Regions from separate parts of the Gordonia sp. LUNF6 genome, predicted to be linked through region 1. Evidence: riboswitches for the same ligand, from Rfam matches in the RefSeq annotation. Region 1 holds a riboswitch; the other holds the start of a gene.
What was found. A riboswitch is a leader RNA that binds a small molecule or an ion and turns the genes downstream of it on or off. The one in region 1 is predicted to bind thiamine pyrophosphate.

Region 1 (8,499 bases):
CGTCGACCGGCTCGCGAGCGCTGACCCGGAGACTTTCGGCGCAGCGATCCACCAGCGCAGGCTGTCGGTGGTGACGGCCACACGGGCGCTGCGCACACCGCTGACGTGGCACGCGGAGGTTTCCGAACCCCCACCGGACGGCGACTTCCTGTTGATCGCGATGCCCGACGCCGCGGGATCGTCCGGCGACCACGTCGTGGTCGTGACCGGCGGCTCGCCGGAACCGCCGTCGTCCGGTGACCTGGCGGACGTGGCCGCGCTGCGGATCCCGGCCGACGAACTGGGAGTCGGGGCGAGGACGCTCGCCACGGCCGGTGTACTCATTCCCGACACCCTGTTGGCGGCGGTCGCGGCGCGCAGTGTCCGCGGGTTCGTCTCATCGGTCATCGCGCGCGATGTGCGGACGCCGACCCTGGCCGCCGAGATCGCGATGATCGACATGCTCTCCGCTGTGGTCGCCGAGACGGGCTGCCGGACCGGTGACGTGTCCGGCACCACCGCCTACGTCCGGGAGCAGACTCACGAACTCATCGAGCGGCACTTCCGCGATCCGTCGCTGTCACCGGCGGTGTTGGCCGGGCGCCTTCACCTGTCCCGGCGCCAGTTCTACCGCCACTTCGAGGACTGCGACCGGAGCGTCGCCGAGATGATCGCCGACCGGCGACTGCAGGCCGCGCGGGTGCTGCTGATATCGAACCCGGCGGCGTCGATCGCCTTGGTGGCACGAGCGTGCGGGTTCGCGTCGCTGGGCGCCTTCCGCTTCCGGTTCCGCCGCGCCTACGGTCTGGGCCCCAATGAGTTCCGTGATCGGCTGGCGCAGTCGAGGGCGGGAGGGGCGCCCGCGTCCGCGGAGACCTCGCGTCCGGTGGGCTAACCCGACTTCGCAGGCGGGGCGACGGTTTCGGTCACCGTCTTGGTGTCGGTCTCGGTCCGGGTCCTGGTGACCGTGTCGGTCACGGTGCGCGTGGCCGTGGCGTTCGACGTCGCTGTCTCGGTCGCGGTCTCGGTCACGGTGTCGGTCGCGGTGCGCGTGGCGGCGCTGCCGGTGGTCGTCGAGATCACCGTGGTGGTGTCGACGACGGTCTCGGTGACCGGAGCCTGGCTGTCGGACGATCGGCTCTGGCCGACGAGGAAGAAGCTGACGATGACGAGAGCGGCGGCGAGGCAGGCGACCGCGGTGATGATCCGCCAACGCCGGACGGCCGCGGTCTCCGCGGCGGCGGCCGTCACGGGTTCCGGAGGGCCGGTCGGCGGGCCGTACCCCGCGGGCTGGTTGCTGTAGGCGGTCTGTCCCGCGGACGCCGGGTACTGCGGCTCGCTCGACGGGGGTGTCGTGGGGCCGTCGTTCGGCGGCTGGGTCACGGGCGCTCCTAGGACGAGACGATGCGGGCCGCGGCGGGTCGACGCGCCGCGGTCTCCCAGAACAGTACCGCGCCGGGTATGCCGCGATGCCGGCCTGCTAGCAGTTACCCCCAGGTAGTGACAGTTGCGACGCAAGTTTGCCGATCGGACCCGCCCGATGTGACCCGAATATCACCTTGGCGCTTTTGGTGATTCGCTCGACACTGATAATTGGGTGTGCAAGTATGTCAGATGAGAAAGCAAGGCTCCCTCCCAAAGCCAGGCCCATCTCGCCATGTCCCCCATGCGTAGAAGGTCTCCTCATGCCCCATAGTGCAACCCTGCCCAAGACAAGTCTGTCCAATACGCGCGCTTCGTTCCCTCAGGCGGCACGTCCCGGACTGGCGACCCGGCTCACTCCGCGCACCGTCGCCGAATGGGAAGCGCGGCTCGGCGTCGGCAGTGTCCCGACGCGCCCGCGTCCGGACCGGTTCACCGGCCATTCCGGCACCACCGCCTACAGCCCGACGGTCGACGTCCGCATCGCGGAACCGGAGACCTTTCATGCGATGCGCTTCGCACAGAGTCTGTCGTCGATCGTGACCTACTGCGCACTGCAGCCCGCGATGACGATGGAGCGCACGGCGGAGCGGGTGCGGAACGAGCCGTCGGACTCTCTGGTGGTCAGTGTCAGCGGTATGCGCGGACAGTCACTCATCCGGCAGAACGGCCGGGAGTTCGTCTACGGCCCCGGCGACCTGGTGTTCGTCAGCAACGCGACCCCGCACAGCCTGGTGACCAACGCCGTGGCCGACCCGTCCGGACTGCTCATCCCGTTCAATCGGCTCGGCAAGCACCGCCACATCGCCGAGCGGCTGCAGCGTCCCATCGCGGCCAACACCCCGCTGGCCCGCGCGGCCGCGGTCTTCGTCCGCCGATTCGCCGCCGAGACCTCGGCGCTCAATGCGGGGCAGGCGACGGGCACCGTCTCGGAGCAGGCCGCCGTCGATCTGATCGTCGCCGCGCTGTCGGAACTCGACGGTTCTCCGACCGGCACCGAGGACAACGCCCTGTTCGTCCAGGAGGCCGCTCGCGACCTCATCGACCGCCACCACCGCGATCCCAGCTTCTCCCCGGACGCGATCGCCGAGCGGCTGCACCTCTCGCGCCGCCAGCTGTACCGCTACTTCGAGAACTGCGACACCTCGCTCGCGAGCCGGATCGCCGATCGCCGGCTGCAGACCGCCCACGAGATGCTCATGCAGAACGCGGGCGCCTCGATCAGCACCATCGCGCTCTCATCGGGCTTCCCGACGGTCGCGACCTTCCGGAACCGGTTCAAGCAGCGCTACGGCGTCGGACCGGTGGAGTATCGCCACCGCGTGCGCGGATAGCGGCGGGGCCGGCACCGGTCACGGCGGGGAGTCGGCCGCCGGATCGAGCCGCCACAGCGGGTTCACCGGGCCGTGGCCGGCGCCGAGCGGATAGGCGGCGGCCAGGCCGCGGGTGACCCACCGCTTCGCGAAGGCCACGGCGTCGGGCACGCGGTAGCCGTGGCCCAGCGCGCCGGTGATCGCCGCGGCCAGGGTGTCGCCCGCACCGTGGTCGTGCGGGGTGTCGATGCGTCTGCCCGGGAACTCCAGGAACTCTCGGCCGTCGTACAGGATGTCGGGGCTGTGTTCGCTGCCCCGCAGGTGGCCGCCCTTCACCAGGGCCCACCGGGCGCCCGTCTCGCGCAGTGCCGCGGCGGCCGCCCGTTGGCTCGCACCGTCCACGACGTCGATCCCGGTCAGTAGGCGCACCTCGTCCAGGTTCGGCGTGACGACCGTGGCGAGCGGCATCAACCGCTCGGTGAGCGCACCGAGGGCGTCGGACGCCAGCAGGGGATCGCCGTGCATCGACGCGCAGACGGGATCGACCACCAGCGGCACTCCCGTGTCACCGCCGATGCCGAGCTGCGTCGCGGCCTCGGCGATCGCCGTGATGATCGGATCGGAGGCCAGCATCCCCGTCTTGACCGCACAGACGCCGATGTCGGGAACCACCGAGTGCATCTGCGCCGCGACCACCGCCGGATCGATCTCCTGGATTCCGGTGACCCCGGTGGAGTTCTGCACGGTCACCGCGGTGACCGCGACGCAGGCGTGCAGGCCGAGCATCGCGAAGGTGCGCATATCGGCCTGAATGCCCGCGCCGCCGCCGGAATCGGAGCCGGCCACGGTCATCACCCGGACCGGGGTGACGCCGGGGCCGGCCTGCGGAAGCCGCAGGGTCACGGCGCGGCGGCCTCGGAGATCGGCAGGTACACCTGGTTTCCCGCCGCCGCGAACTCGGCCGATTTGGCCGCCATGTCCTGTGCCAGCCGCGCGTCGATGTCCTCCTGCGTGACGAGCCCGTTCTCCTGTGCATAGGTGCGGACGTCGGCCGAGATCCGCATGGAGCAGAACTTGGGGCCGCACATGGAGCAGAAGTGCGCGGTCTTCGCCGGCTCGGCGGGCATCGTCTCATCGTGGTACTCGCGTGCCGTGTCGGGATCGAGCGCGAGGTTGAACTGATCGGTCCAGCGGAACTCGAAGCGCGCCTTGCTGAGGGCGTCGTCGCGTTCCTGGGCGCGCGGATGACCCTTGGCGAGGTCGGCCGAGTGTGCCGCGATCTTGTAGGTGATGACGCCGACCTTCACGTCGTCCCGGTTCGGCAGCCCCAGGTGCTCCTTCGGCGTCACGTAGCAGAGCATCGCCGTGCCGGCCTGCGCGATCATCGCGGCGCCGATCGCGGAGGTGATGTGGTCGTAGGCCGGCGCGATGTCGGTGGCGAGCGGGCCGAGCGTGTAGAACGGGGCCTCCTCACACAGCTCTTCCTCGAGCCGGACGTTCTCGGCGATCTTGTGCATCGGGACGTGCCCGGGGCCCTCGATCATCACCTGTACGCCGTGGCTCTTGGCGATCTTCGTCAGCTCGCCCAGGGTCCGCAGTTCGGCGAACTGCGCCTCGTCGTTCGCATCGGCGATGGACCCGGGGCGCAGGCCGTCGCCGAGCGAGAAGGTGATGTCGTACCGCGCGAAGATCTCGCACAGCTCGTCGAAGTGCGTGTACAGGAACGACTCAGTGTGGTGGGCCAGACACCATGCGGCCATGATGGAGCCGCCGCGCGAGACGATGCCGGTCACCCGCTTGGCGGTCAGCGGGACGTAACGCAGGAGCACGCCGGCGTGCACGGTCATGTAGTCGACGCCCTGTTCGGCCTGTTCGATGACGGTGTCGCGGTAGATCTCCCAGGTCAGGCGCGTGGGATCGCCGTTCACCTTCTCGAGCGCCTGGTAGATCGGCACGGTTCCGACCGGGACGGGGGAGTTGCGCAGGATCCATTCGCGAGTGAGGTGGATGTCCTTGCCGGTCGAGAGATCCATGATGGTGTCGGCGCCCCACCGGGTGGCCCAGACCATCTTCTCCACCTCTTCGGCGATGGACGAGGTGACGGCAGAGTTGCCGATGTTCGCGTTCACCTTCACCGCGAAGGCCTTGCCGATGATCATCGGCTCCGACTCGGGGTGGCGGTGATTGACCGGAATCACCGCGCGTCCGGCGGCCACTTCGCTGCGGACCAGCTCGGCGTCGACGCCCTCGCGCGCGGCGATGTATCTCATCTCCGGCGTCACGATCCCGGCGCGTGCCCAGGCCAGCTGGGTGGCCGCGTCGTGCCCGCCCACGGGCACCGGTGCCGGCCGTTCCCAGGAGTCGCGCGTCTTCGCCAGCCCCTTCTCGAGGTCGATGGTCGCCGACGAGTCGGTGTACGGACCGGAGGTGTCGTAGAGGTCGAGGTGCTCGCCGTTCGTCAGATGCACTCGACGCTGGGGAACGGCCATGCCGTCGACGTCGAGGTAGACCTTGCTGCTGCCCTCGATGGGGCCGCAGGTCACCTCGGCGGTGGCGTCGTCACGTGTGGTTCCAGGCATGGATGTGCCCATGATGATCCTCCCTACGCCGGCATTATCCGGACAGGTTCAGGCGGTCGACGACCGCCTGTCGCCATCTCAGCCCCCGGTTCCGTGGGAGCCCCCGCGTGTGAAGTTGTGCGGTGCCCACCATACTCACGTCGTCCGGTCGCGTCGCATCGTGATGCAGATGTGACAGATGTGACTTGCGTCTCCCCGTCGAACGAACGTAATCTTGTGACGCTGGTCACAGGAGGTCAACGAATGCATCGCAAAGTCCGTCACTCGCATCCGCCGCAGTCGGCGCGCTCGCTGCTGCACCAGATCTCCGAGGTGTCCCACAATCCGGAGCGGGAGCGCTTCGAGTTGCGGGTGGGCGGCGACCTGGTCGGCGTGCTCGGCTATCGCATCGACGACGGTCCCGACGGCGAGGTGGTGACGATCCTCCACACGGTCCTCTACGACGAGTACAGCGGCCACGGGCTGGCCACTCGGCTCACCGGCGGCGCCATGCAGTACATGCGCGACAACCAGCTCAAGGTGCGGCCGCTGTGCACCTTCACCAAGCACTTCCTCGACGCCCATCCCGGCATGGTGGCGATGGCCTCCGCCTGAGGCGGACCGACCGGCGCACCCGCCGGGATCAGCTCAGGTCGAACACGAGGGGGGCGTGATCGCTGGCGCCCTCCGCGGCGCGGGCGTCGCGGTCGATGAAGGCGTCGTGGATACGGTCGTCCAAGGCGGGGGAGCAGAGCGCGAAGTCGATGCGCATGCCCTCGTTGCGGGCGAAGCGCCCGGCCTGGTAGTCCCAGAAGGTGTAGGTCCCCGGACCGGGGGTGAAGGGGGCCGCGCTGTCGACGAATCCGCCTTCGACGAAGCGGCGGAAGGCGGCGCGCTCCTCGTCGGAGGTGTGCGTGCGGGACGCGAAGTACTCGGGGTCCCACACGTCCTCGTCGGTCGGCGCCACATTCCAGTCTCCGGCGAGAGCGACCTGGGCGGCGGGATCGTGCGACAGTTCCAGCGATGTGACATCGGCGAGGGCGCTGAGCCAGTCGAGTTTGTACTGGAAGTGATCGTGTCCCGGCTCGCGCCCGTTGGGGGCGTACAGGCTCCAGACGCGCACGCCACCGCAGGTCGCCGAGATGGCTCGCGCCTCCCGTTCACCGGCGTAGAGCGGCTGCCCGTCGAATCCGATGTGGATGTCGTGCACCCCGATCCGGGACGCGATCGCGACGCCGTTGTATCCGCTCGACCCGTGGAACGCGACGTCGTAGCCGTGGGCCAGAAAACTCATCACCGGGAACTGATCGTCGGTGCACTTGGTCTCCTGCATCGCGAGCACATCGATCGCATGCCGATTCATCCATGCCACGACCTGCTCGGATCGGGCGCGGATCGAGTTCACGTTCCACGTCGCCAGGCGCATGGCGTCAATCCTGCCGCAACCGCATCAGGGGCGCACCGGCACCCTCCCATCGGCCTGCGACGGCGGCCGCGTCGTCGGCGGACGTGAGCAGGACGAGTCCGAAGCGGCGGCCCGATCGGCGCAGCCGCTCCCGCCAGTGCGCGGGGGAGGTGGCGAACCAATCGAAGTCGCCTTCCGGAGCGTCGGCCAGGAGTCGGCCGGCATCGGAGACGACGGTCAGCAATGCCGTCGCCCGAGCGCCGGTGGGGGTCCGCAGACCGGTGGGGAGGTCGCCCATGCAGTCGTCGAACGCGTCTTTGTTGTGCCCGAAGTGGCCGGGGAAGTCCCATGCGGCGGCGAAGAGGTCGTACAGTCCGTCCAACGTGCGCATCCGGTCGCCCGGCAACCGCCGGACCGCTGCGCCGGTGCGGTAAGTGGTGACGTCGCCGATCGCGAGCGCTGTCGCCGGGCCCTCGCCGGCGAGGAATTCGGTCAGGGAAGCGGTGGTCACGCCGACGGCCCCCGGATCTGGACGAAGGTCCGATAGTGGTCGAGGGTGTACCAGGCGGACCCGTCGCTGCCGGTCACGATGCGTTCGGCGTCACGTCCGCGTCCCGGCTTCTTGGGGTTGACGTCCCATTCCTTGTAGACGATGCGCCGCCCGTCTGCGGACTTGACCGGCAGCTTGCGCTCGTTGTTCCGGAAGGTGTCGCCGCCGTGGGTGCCCGGGGCGTTCGCCGCCTCCGGCCACCGGCCCGAATCGATCTCGTTCAGCGTCTTGGTGACCCGGGTGGGAGCGTCGCCGCCCCTCGCCTCGACCGTCGCCGGGCCGGGCGCCGCCGTGGACGTGCCGAGGAGCGGGCCGGCGGCCGTGGACGTCGGTGCGGACGACGCGTCGTCGGGGCTGTCGCGGCCGTCGATCCACCACGTGAACGCCGCGATGGCGAGCAGCGCGATGACGGCGAGCGCCGAAGCGATGATTCGTCGCCTGGTCAGGTCGGGGTCGGTGGAGTTCGGCATCGCCGTCCACCGTAATTCATCGCGCCGCCGCTACAGAGCCAGCAGGCGGCACGTGTGGTGCAGTTCGAAGTTCAGTGCTCGCCACGCCGCGCGGGCCGAGTCGTCGGACGCCGCCACCGTCACCGCGACCACCCCGTCGGCGATCGGCGCCCTGTCGCCGGGCGGAGTGGGGCCCGTCGGCTCGGGCCCGATCAGCACCTCGTAATCGGCCGAACTCGCGATCGCCGCACCCAGCGAGGCGACGCGCATCAGCCGGTCGGCGACGATCACGCGGCGCGGCAGCCCCCGGCCGTCGAGCCAGCGCAGCGCCGCGGGCAGACCGGCCGCGGTGGAGCCGAAGTCGACCGGTGCCGCGGCTCCCGACCGCAGAGAGTCGCCGGCGCCGTTGACGAGCCACCCGTCGGTCTCGGTTCGCTCGGCGGCCGGTGCGGCGCGCATCAGCGCTCGCTCCACGCCGCGGATCTCGGAGTTGCGCACCACCCGTCGCGAGAGCAGTCGCACCGACGTGATCGCATCGGTGCGGATGCGGTGGCGGACGCCGTCGCGCTCGACGACGATCGCCTCGCCGGTCCGCTCCCGGAGCAGCCCGGTGATGTCCGACAGGCTGGGGGAGCGATCGGTCGGGGGATTGGGTGAGGCCCGCCAATCGGCGGGCGCGTCGGCGCCGAGCCGGTACCGGACCACCACTCGATCGCCGACCGCGGGCTGCGGTCCGCGAGAGACGGGCGACGGGTCCGGCGACGGCACGGCGGGCGGGTCAGTCGTCGTGGCCGAACGGATCGGTGACGGTGCCCGGCAGCCA
Region 2 (8,499 bases), 860 kb from region 1:
AGCGCCTGGATTCGGTTCTCGTTCGTGATCATCCGGTACTCGATCAGATTCGGATCCCCGAAGATCGCCTCGGCGATCCAGTGCGCGACGTCGATGTCGAATCCTTTGACGTCGCCGGTGATCGGATCGCGGAAACTCAGCGGATTGCTGCCGAGGTCGGTGCCGACGATCAGCCGTCCGCGCTTGGCGATCCGGTCCATCGTCGATCCGGGCGGCATCTGCCGCGGTTCGGACAGCGGTCCCGGCCGGAGTCCGGCGATCGCGGCGCAGTCGGAGTCGGGCGCCGGCGCGTCGGGCTGCGCGCCGAAACCGACGTCGGGCGGGAACGGCGCGTGCGCGGTGGTGGACGGCGGCTCGCTGGGGGTGCTGGTCACGGTGGCGCATGCGGTGAGGCCGGACGCGATGAGACACAGCAGTACGATCAGGCGGCGGGCGGACGCGGAGGCTGTCATCGGTACTCCCGGATCCGGGGGAACAGGCCGATCGCGACCGCCACGGCGGCCACCCCGCACAGCACGCCGATACCCGTGCCGGTGAAGCCGAGCAGACGCTGGGCGGTGCTGATGTTGTCGCGGAACGTGGTGCGCGCCTGGCCTATCGCCTTGACCAGCGCGTCGTTGACCTCGTTGTATCCGGTTGCGGTGCTGATCTTGCCGTTGCCGATGGTCAGGGCCCGCGCGGCCGTGTAGTCACCGCTCGCCAGCCGACGGCCCACCTCCTCGTGGGCACTGCGCCAACGTTCGAGCGCCGACTGGACGTCGGTGAGCGGCTGCGTCAGGCCGTGGTCGTCGGCGTGTTCGGGGTCGTTCGCGAGTTGGTCGGCGTGATCGTGGATCTCCTCGAGATCCTTGCTGAAGCCGACGTCGAGTTCTCCCGGATCGGACCGGCGGACCAGCGACAGCGTCTCGGCCGACCGCGCCTGCTGTGTGAGGATCCGCATGGTGGTCAGCGTGTGCAGCGGATCGGCACCGGCGGTCTTCGCTGTGTTGGCCGCGGCCACCGACAGCAGTCCCGAGATGAGCAGCCAGACCGTGCCGAGGATCATCGCGGTGAGCGCGCCGATGAGACCGATGTTGAAGTGGCGCCGCGTGCGCCGGGCCAGATAGCGTCCGGTGACGATCAGCATCGCGATGATGATCAGCAGCGCCACGTAGACGCCCCACGGTGGGACGGTGAGGGTGCGCTGGGGGTCGGAGATCGCCGACGACCGGTCCTCGTAGAGGCGTTGCGCCGCGGGCAGGATGGTCTCGATCATCAATGACGAGGCCTCGCTGAGGTAGGCCGATCCGACGGGGTTCGCGAGCCGGTTGTTGGTGCGTGCGGTCTCGATGAGGCCCGTGTACACCGGGATGCTGGTGGCGATGGTGTCGAGATCGTCACGCGAGGGCTTGTCGCGCTCGGACACCTCCGCCGCCGTGGACAGTCCGTCCGCGGCGGCGATGAGCGCGGAGGACGCCGTCGCGATGGAGTCGGTGTACTCCGCGCGGAGGTCGGGGGACTCGCGGCCGCCGGAGATGAACGCGGAGTTGGCCGCGGCGTCGGCCACCGACAGCGAACTGTAGAGGACCTCGGCGGCCTCGGCCTGCGGCTCGGCGCGGTCGACGAGTGCTTCGAGGGTCTGGCTTCGCTCGGTGAGCGAGACGGACGAGTACCAGCCGGTGAGACCGCATGCGAGGACCATCGCGAGCAGGATGATGACGAGTTTGCCGGGCGTGGTGGTCGCGTAGAAGCGCATCGTCAGCAACGGCGACGAGACCCGCTCGCGGGTCATGGCGGCGATCTCGCGCCGGTCGGCGATCACCTGGCGCAGAGTGGGGCTCGGCGCGCCACGGTCGGGCAGCACACTGCGGCCCGCATGCGTGAGTGCCGAGCGCACTCGGTAAACCTGGCCGGCCACGAGTTGTCCCTTTCGGATGTGCTGCGCTCAACCCTAGTCGGCGCGGCTGCGAGTAGACGGACAGCCCGGTACGGTGATTCGTCAGAGAAGCCGATCTGAAGTCGGTGGGTCGGTGCAGGAGGTCGCAGGGTGCGCGGTGACGGTGACGGCTGGGTGTTCGGTGCGGACGGTGCGCGCTACTGGGGACGCTTCGGGGCGGCGGGTCTGCTGCTGTGCGCGCCGGCCGACTCAGGCGTCGTGGTGCTGCTCCAGCATCGCGCCGTGTGGTCGCATCAGGGCGGTACGTGGGGGCTGCCGGGCGGTGCCCGCGACTCGCACGAGAGCGTGGAACAGGCCGCGGTGCGTGAAGCGCACGAGGAAGCCGGGATAGCTGAGTCGGACGTCGCGGTGATCGAGTCGATCGTCACGCACTCGGCGCCGGAGTGGAGTTACACGACGGTCATCGCCAAGGCTGATTCGCCGGTCGCGACGGTCGGCAACGGGGAGTCCGCCGAACTGCGCTGGGTGCCCGCCGAGTCGGTGGCCGAGCTGCCGCTGCATCCCGGTCTGGCGAAGGCGTGGCCGGGGCTGCTGGCCCGGCTCACCTGAGTCCGGCCCGCCCGAGCTCGGGCCCACCTGAGCGAGCTCACGCCAGCTGATTGGCTCCCGCGATCAGCGCGTTGATGGTGGCCTCGTCGCCGGTGCGGCCCCGGCCGTACGACCAACTCCGGTGCAGATCGCGTTCGCAGAGCAGGTAGGTGACGGTCTCGCCGTCCTCCTGATGCTGGTACAGCGAGACGATCTCGACGCCCGCGCCCAGTGCGTACAGCACCTCGGTCATCGCGCCGATGGCGCCGACCGCGGTGGCGCTGACGTCGTGGCATCGTCGGCCGAGATTGATCCGTGCGCGGCAGGTGACGGTGTCGCCGCGACCCGGCTCGATCGTGATCGCCTCCAACGCGATGTCGCCGGCGGGTGCGTAGGTCTGGTCGAAACTCGAAGTGGTCATGTCGGCCGCCTCCCGTGGGAACCAGTTCGGCAGTCGCCGAGAGGAGCGGGACTGCTGCGGACGGTCGTATCCGTTACGGGTACAGGATGTCGGCAGGATCTGAATGGAACGCATCGGGAGCCTTCATTTCGGTCGAAGATTCGATGACCGACGAGCTCAGAGAATGTGGAGAGACGACAACCCCGCAGCGGGGGGTCGGTCGAATCAGACCCCGCTGCGGCGGGCTACAAGAAGCTTCCACGTCATGATGGCAAGCAGCTTACTCCGCCGTGCCGGAAAGGCAAGCCGTCCGGAGGTCGCGCGCGGCGGTCGCGGGATCGTCGGCACCGGTGATCGCCCGGACCACCACGATGCGCTCGCCGCCCGCGTCGGTGACCTCTCGAACGCGGGGCAGGTCGATGCCGCCGATCGCGAACCACGCCTTGCTGGGCCGCGCCGCGGCGACCGCGCTGACGAACTCCAGTCCAGTGGCCGCCCGGCCCGGTTTGGTCGGCGTCGTCCAGCACGGGCCGGTACAGAAGTAGTCCACGTCGGGATCGGCATCGGCGGTGAGCGCCTGCTCCACGGTGTGCGTGGAGCGGCCGATCACCACGTCGGGGCCGACGATGCGCCGGGCGGTGGCGGGCGGCAGATCGTCCTGGCCGACGTGGAGGACGTCGGCGCCGGACGCGACCGCGACGTCGGCCCGGTCGTTGACCGCCAGCAGCGCACCCGCGGCGTGCGTCAGTTCGCGCAGCCGCCGCAGCAGTTCCAGCTCCTGCACGGCGGTGAGCTCGCCGAACTCGCGTTCCCCGGGCGAATTCTTGTCGCGCAGCTGGACGATGTCGACGCCGCCCGCGAGAGCGCTCCGGACGAAGTCGATCAGGTCGCCGCGCTCGCGCCGCGCGTCGGTGCACAGGTACAGGCGGGAGGTGGCGAGACGAGTGCGGGCATCCATGACCGACACCGTAGTCGCCGATGCCGGGCGGTAGACTGTGAGGCGTTATCGACACGGGAGTCCGGAGGTCCGCCGGGCTGAGAGTGCGCTGCGCCGGCGCTGACCGTCACACCTGATCCGGGTCATGCCGGCGAAGGAAGGCTGACGTCATGTCTGGTGAAACCGCATCCGGCGAACAGATCGCCTCTCCGATGGACCCTCGCACTGAGCGAGTCGGTGAGCTGTCGGTGATCGGGGGCGGCGTCGTCGGCCTCACGTGCGCCCTGTCCGCCGCCGACCGCGGATGGCGGGTGCGCGTCTTCGACGCCGGACCGCAGGAGCGGGCCGCGCACGTCGCGGGCGGCATGCTCGGCTGCTTCGCAGAAGGACATCCCGGCGAGGACCGGCTGCTGGCGATCTCGCGGGACTCGGTGGCGCGATGGCCCGCCCTGCTCGAACGACTCGGCGATCCGACCGTGCGGACGGCCGCCGACAGCTTGCTGATCGGTGCCGCGCCGGCCGACCTGGAGCACCTGCGGACACAGGTGCGGTTCGGGCTGTCCACGTCGCCCGGCGACGCCGACCGGCTGCCCGCGATGACACCGGCCGAGCTGCGTGCAGCCGAACCCGCGCTGGTGCGCGGCGTGGCCGGAGGGTTTCACGCGGTCGGTGAGGGGTCGCTCGACAACCGGCGGCTGATCGCCGCGCTGCAACGCGCGCTCAAGAGCCGCGGAGTGATCTGGGAGCGCGGGCGGGTGACCGATCTGTCGACGATCCCCGGGGATCAGGTGCTGGTCGCGGCCGGCCTCGGTTCCCGCAGGCTGCTGCCGAGCGTGGAACTCCGCGGTGAGAAGGGCGAGATCCTCCGACTGCGCCGCACACGTTGGTCGGTGCCGCCGCCGACGCATGTGATCCGGGCCCGCTGGCATGGGCGCGCCCTGTACCTGGTGCCGAGGGATGACGGGGTGGTCGTGGGCGCCACCCAGTACGAGGCCTACGACGACGGTGATCGGATGCCGCTGGCGGGCGGGGTGGGCGATCTGCTCGCCGACGCCGCCGAGCTGATGCCGGGACTGCGCACCTACGAACTCGCCGAGGCGGGCGCGGGGATCCGCCCGTCGTCGCCGGACGGTGTGCCCGTGGTGCGGCGGGTGGACGAGCGGATTCTCGTCGCCGCCGGGCACGGCCGCAACGGCATCGCGCTCGCCCCGTGGACCGCGGCGCGCGTGGCCGCCCTCCTCCGACCGCCGGATCGGCGCGGACCGGACTCGCGGGTGGATCCGATCGCAACTGACAACACCGACAACAGGGAGCCGACATGGAACTGACCGTCAACGGCGACACCGTCACCTTCGATGACGCGCCGACCGTCACCGGGCTGCTGGCCCACCTCGACCTGCCCGACTGCGGAGTCGCGGTGGCCGTGGACGGGGTGGTGCGTTCCAAAGCCGAGTGGGACCGACCGCTCGGTGCGTACGCCGAGATCGACATCCTGACGGCGGTGCAGGGTGGCTGACACAGCACAGGGACCGGTCGGGGAGGTGCCGCCGCTGTCCGTGGCCGGCCGCGAGTTCGGTTCGCGGCTCATCACGGGGACCGGCGGCGCGCCGAATCTCGCTGTGCTCGAACGTGCATTGATCGCCTCCGGAACCGAGCTGACGACGGTGGCGATGCGCCGCATCAGTCCGGAGTCCGGGACCGGTGTGCTCGACCTGCTGCGTCGCCTCGGAATCGCGGTCCTGCCGAACACGGCGGGCTGTCACACCACGGCCGAGGCGGTACTGACCGCGCAGCTCGCCCGTGAGGCGTGCGAGACGGATCTGGTCAAGCTGGAAGTGGTGGCCGACGACCGCACGTTGCTGCCCGATCCGCTCGAGTTGGTGGACGCCGCATCGGCGCTGGTCGCCGACGGCTTTCAGGTTCTCGCGTACACCAACGACGACCCGGTCCTCGCTCTGCGTCTGCAAGACGCGGGGGTGGCCGCGGTGATGCCGCTGGGCTCGCCGATCGGGACCGGGCTCGGCATCTCCAATCCACACAACATCGAGATGATCGTCGCGCGGGCCGAGGTGCCGGTGGTGCTCGACGCCGGCATCGGGACGGCGAGCGACGCGGCACTGGCCATGGAACTCGGCTGCGACGCCGTCCTGCTGGCCTCGGCGGTCACGCGCGCGGACGACCCGGCGGCGATGGCCGCGGCCATGCGCCACGCCGTCGTCGCCGGATACCTGGCCGCGCACGCCGGCCGGATCCCGAAGCGGTTCTGGGCGCAGGCATCCTCGCCGAGCCGTTCCGCGATCTGCTGAGGACGCGTCAGCGGTCCGCGTCGTCGACCTGCTCGCGGCCGCGGCGCCATCCGCCCTTCTCCGGCGGGGCCTCCCCGAAGTGGTCGGGGTCGCCGGTGCCGTACCAGGCGACGAGGACCGCGCCGACCACGGCGCCGATGAAGCCGACCACCGCGAGCCAGCCGAGACCGGGGTGTGCGCTGTCGCCCAGGAAGGCCACGCCGATGATGCTGGGGCCCGCGGTCTCACCGACCACCAGCATCGCGGTCACGCCGCTGACGGCACCGACCTGCAGCGTCACCGTCTGCACGTAGAAACCGATCGCTCCGGCGATCGCGATCGACCACGCCGCGGGGTCACCCAGGATGGTCAGGATGTCGAACTTCTCCAGGCCGTCGAGCACCCGGACCGAACACGCGATCACGCCGAACAGCAGCCCCGCGCCGGCACCGCCGATCGGCGCGGCGAACTTACCGCCCCGGTACACGCCGACCAGGGAGACGGTGCACAGCAGGATGGTCGCGATCATCAGACCCCAGTGGAAGGTCATCGACGCGCTGTCCTTGACGCCCGGGGACGACGACACGCCGAGCAGGAACAGGGAGAGCACCACGAGCCAGATCGCGACCCAGTCACGGGTGTGCAGAACGATATTGAGCAGGAGTGTTCCGAGCAGTGCCGTGACGACGAGGTTGGCGGACACGATCGACTGAGCCAGGAACAGCGGCAGGAAACGCGCGGCGACGGCGCCGCCCGCGAAGCCGACGATGACCATGACAGTCCCGAGGATGAACGCGGGATCGACGAGCGTGGAGAAGGTCGACTCGACCGACGGCGAGTTGTCGCCGCCGACCCCGGCCTTGCCCTCTTCCCGCTGCTCCACCGCGACCCGGCGGGCGCCGAGTGCTCGGAGCACGGTCGAGACTCCGTAGGCCACCGCGGCCATCGACGCCGCAATGATCCCGATTACGTACAACGAAGAATCCCCTGAGTCGTGAATGAGTACTCGGTAAGAACACGCTACACGTGAGGCTTGTTCACTTGTCTACTCTGTATCTGTGGTCTCCGGTACGCGCAAACATGTCCTCATCACCTTCGGCAGGTCGTTTCTGACGCTCAACCTGGCGCGACAGTTCGCCGCTGCCGGGCACACGGTGTCGACGTGCGACAGCCTCCCGATCACGGTGAGCCGCTTCTCGAACGCCGTCTCGTCGTTCCATCGGGTCAGTCCGCCCAAGTTCAAGCCGCAGGAGTACTGCCGCGAGATCGCCGAACTGGTCAAGTCCGAGGGCATCGACATGGTGATCCCCATCCACGAGGAGACCGACATCCTCTCGATGATGGCCGGTCTGTTCCCGCCGACATGCGAGCTGTTCCTGTCGCCATTCGAGGTGGAGGACATGCTCCACAACAAGTTCTCCTTCCAGGAGGCGCTGGTGGAGCGGGGCTTTCCCACGCTCAAGTTCAAGAAGCTGGCCTCGGCGCAGGACACGGTCGGGCTCGACTTCGACACGCCCTTCGCCATCAAGCAGACGTACTCCCGCGGCTCGCAGAAGGTCTACAAGGCGCAGCCGGGCGAATCCCTCGACTTCCTCACCTACGACGAGACCAACCCGTGGATCGCCCAGGAGTGGATGGAGGGCGACCGGTACTGCACCTACTCGGTGTGCCGTGACGGCGAGGTCTTCGCCCACGCCACCTATCCCGTCGACTACGCCATCGACGGCAGCTCGTGCCTGACCTTCACGCAGGTCGATCACCAGCCGATCCTCGACTGGGTGCAGCGCTTCGCGAAGTCGGTGAACTTCACCGGCCACATGGGACTCGACTTCATCGACCACCCCGAGAAGGGGCTGTACACGATCGAATGCAATCCGCGGGGCACCAGCGGAATCATGATGTACACCAGGCAGAATCGCCTCGACCGCGCGTTCTTCGGCGAGAACACCGAGATCATCAGCCCGCCCGAGAACCGCACTCGGATGATCGGCGTCGGCATGACCCTCTACGGCTGGCGCAAGTCCAGCCGAGGTGGGCGCAGCCTGCGGCAGTTCGTGCGCGACTTCCGTGCGGCGAGCGACGTGATCTGGGATTCCGAGGACCGGCTGCCCGCGCTGATGCTGATTCCGGCCTACATGGCGATCCTGAGTCACGGATTCCGATACAAGGTGGGCCTCGCGGAGGCTTTCATGCACGACCACGAGTGGGACGGGCACAAGGTCTGAGAGCCGCACTCCCCGAACGGAGCCGCGCGGCTACGACGCCGTGACCTTGCGGCAGAACTCGACCAGCAGGGCCGTCGCGCGGCGATCGGGGTCGAGCATGAGCCCGCCGTGCGCGAGTCCGTCGAGTTCGTGGAAGTCGGCGATCGGCATGTGCGACGCGGCTTCGCGACTGCCCGACGGCGGAAAGA

Region 2: it holds a riboswitch for thiamine pyrophosphate, as region 1 does, so the genes downstream of both, ACK8HH_RS01930 (FAD-dependent oxidoreductase) here and thiC (phosphomethylpyrimidine synthase ThiC) in region 1, are expected to answer to the same signal.

Annotation. Positions count from the first base shown of each region.
Region 1 is NZ_CP178181.1:3,524,036-3,532,534, reverse strand. Features, by position in the region: gene ACK8HH_RS16475 (helix-turn-helix domain-containing protein) at 1-874, shown strand, start outside; gene ACK8HH_RS16470 (hypothetical protein) at 871-1,362, opposite strand; gene ACK8HH_RS16465 (helix-turn-helix domain-containing protein) at 1,665-2,735, shown strand; gene thiD (bifunctional hydroxymethylpyrimidine kinase/phosphomethylpyrimidine kinase) at 2,754-3,566, opposite strand; gene thiC (phosphomethylpyrimidine synthase ThiC) at 3,614-5,305, opposite strand; TPP riboswitch at 5,297-5,410, opposite strand; gene ACK8HH_RS16450 (GNAT family N-acetyltransferase) at 5,537-5,887, shown strand; gene ACK8HH_RS16445 (exodeoxyribonuclease III) at 5,916-6,698, opposite strand; gene ACK8HH_RS16440 (barstar family protein) at 6,703-7,188, opposite strand; gene ACK8HH_RS16435 (ribonuclease domain-containing protein) at 7,185-7,697, opposite strand; gene ACK8HH_RS16430 (GCN5 family acetyltransferase) at 7,728-8,444, opposite strand; gene ACK8HH_RS16425 (peptide deformylase) at 8,455-8,499, opposite strand, start outside.
Region 2 is NZ_CP178181.1:417,402-425,900, forward strand. Features, by position in the region: gene ACK8HH_RS01905 (glutamate ABC transporter substrate-binding protein) at 1-452, opposite strand, end outside; gene ACK8HH_RS01910 (hypothetical protein) at 449-1,897, opposite strand; gene ACK8HH_RS01915 (NUDIX hydrolase) at 2,027-2,485, shown strand; gene ACK8HH_RS01920 (hypothetical protein) at 2,523-2,885, opposite strand; gene thiE (thiamine phosphate synthase) at 3,145-3,822, opposite strand; TPP riboswitch at 3,866-3,979, shown strand; gene ACK8HH_RS01930 (FAD-dependent oxidoreductase) at 3,972-5,129, shown strand; gene thiS (sulfur carrier protein ThiS) at 5,120-5,317, shown strand; gene ACK8HH_RS01940 (thiazole synthase) at 5,310-6,107, shown strand; gene ACK8HH_RS01945 (EamA/RhaT family transporter) at 6,115-7,062, opposite strand; gene ACK8HH_RS01950 (ATP-grasp domain-containing protein) at 7,145-8,311, shown strand; gene ACK8HH_RS01955 (alpha/beta fold hydrolase) at 8,342-8,499, opposite strand, start outside.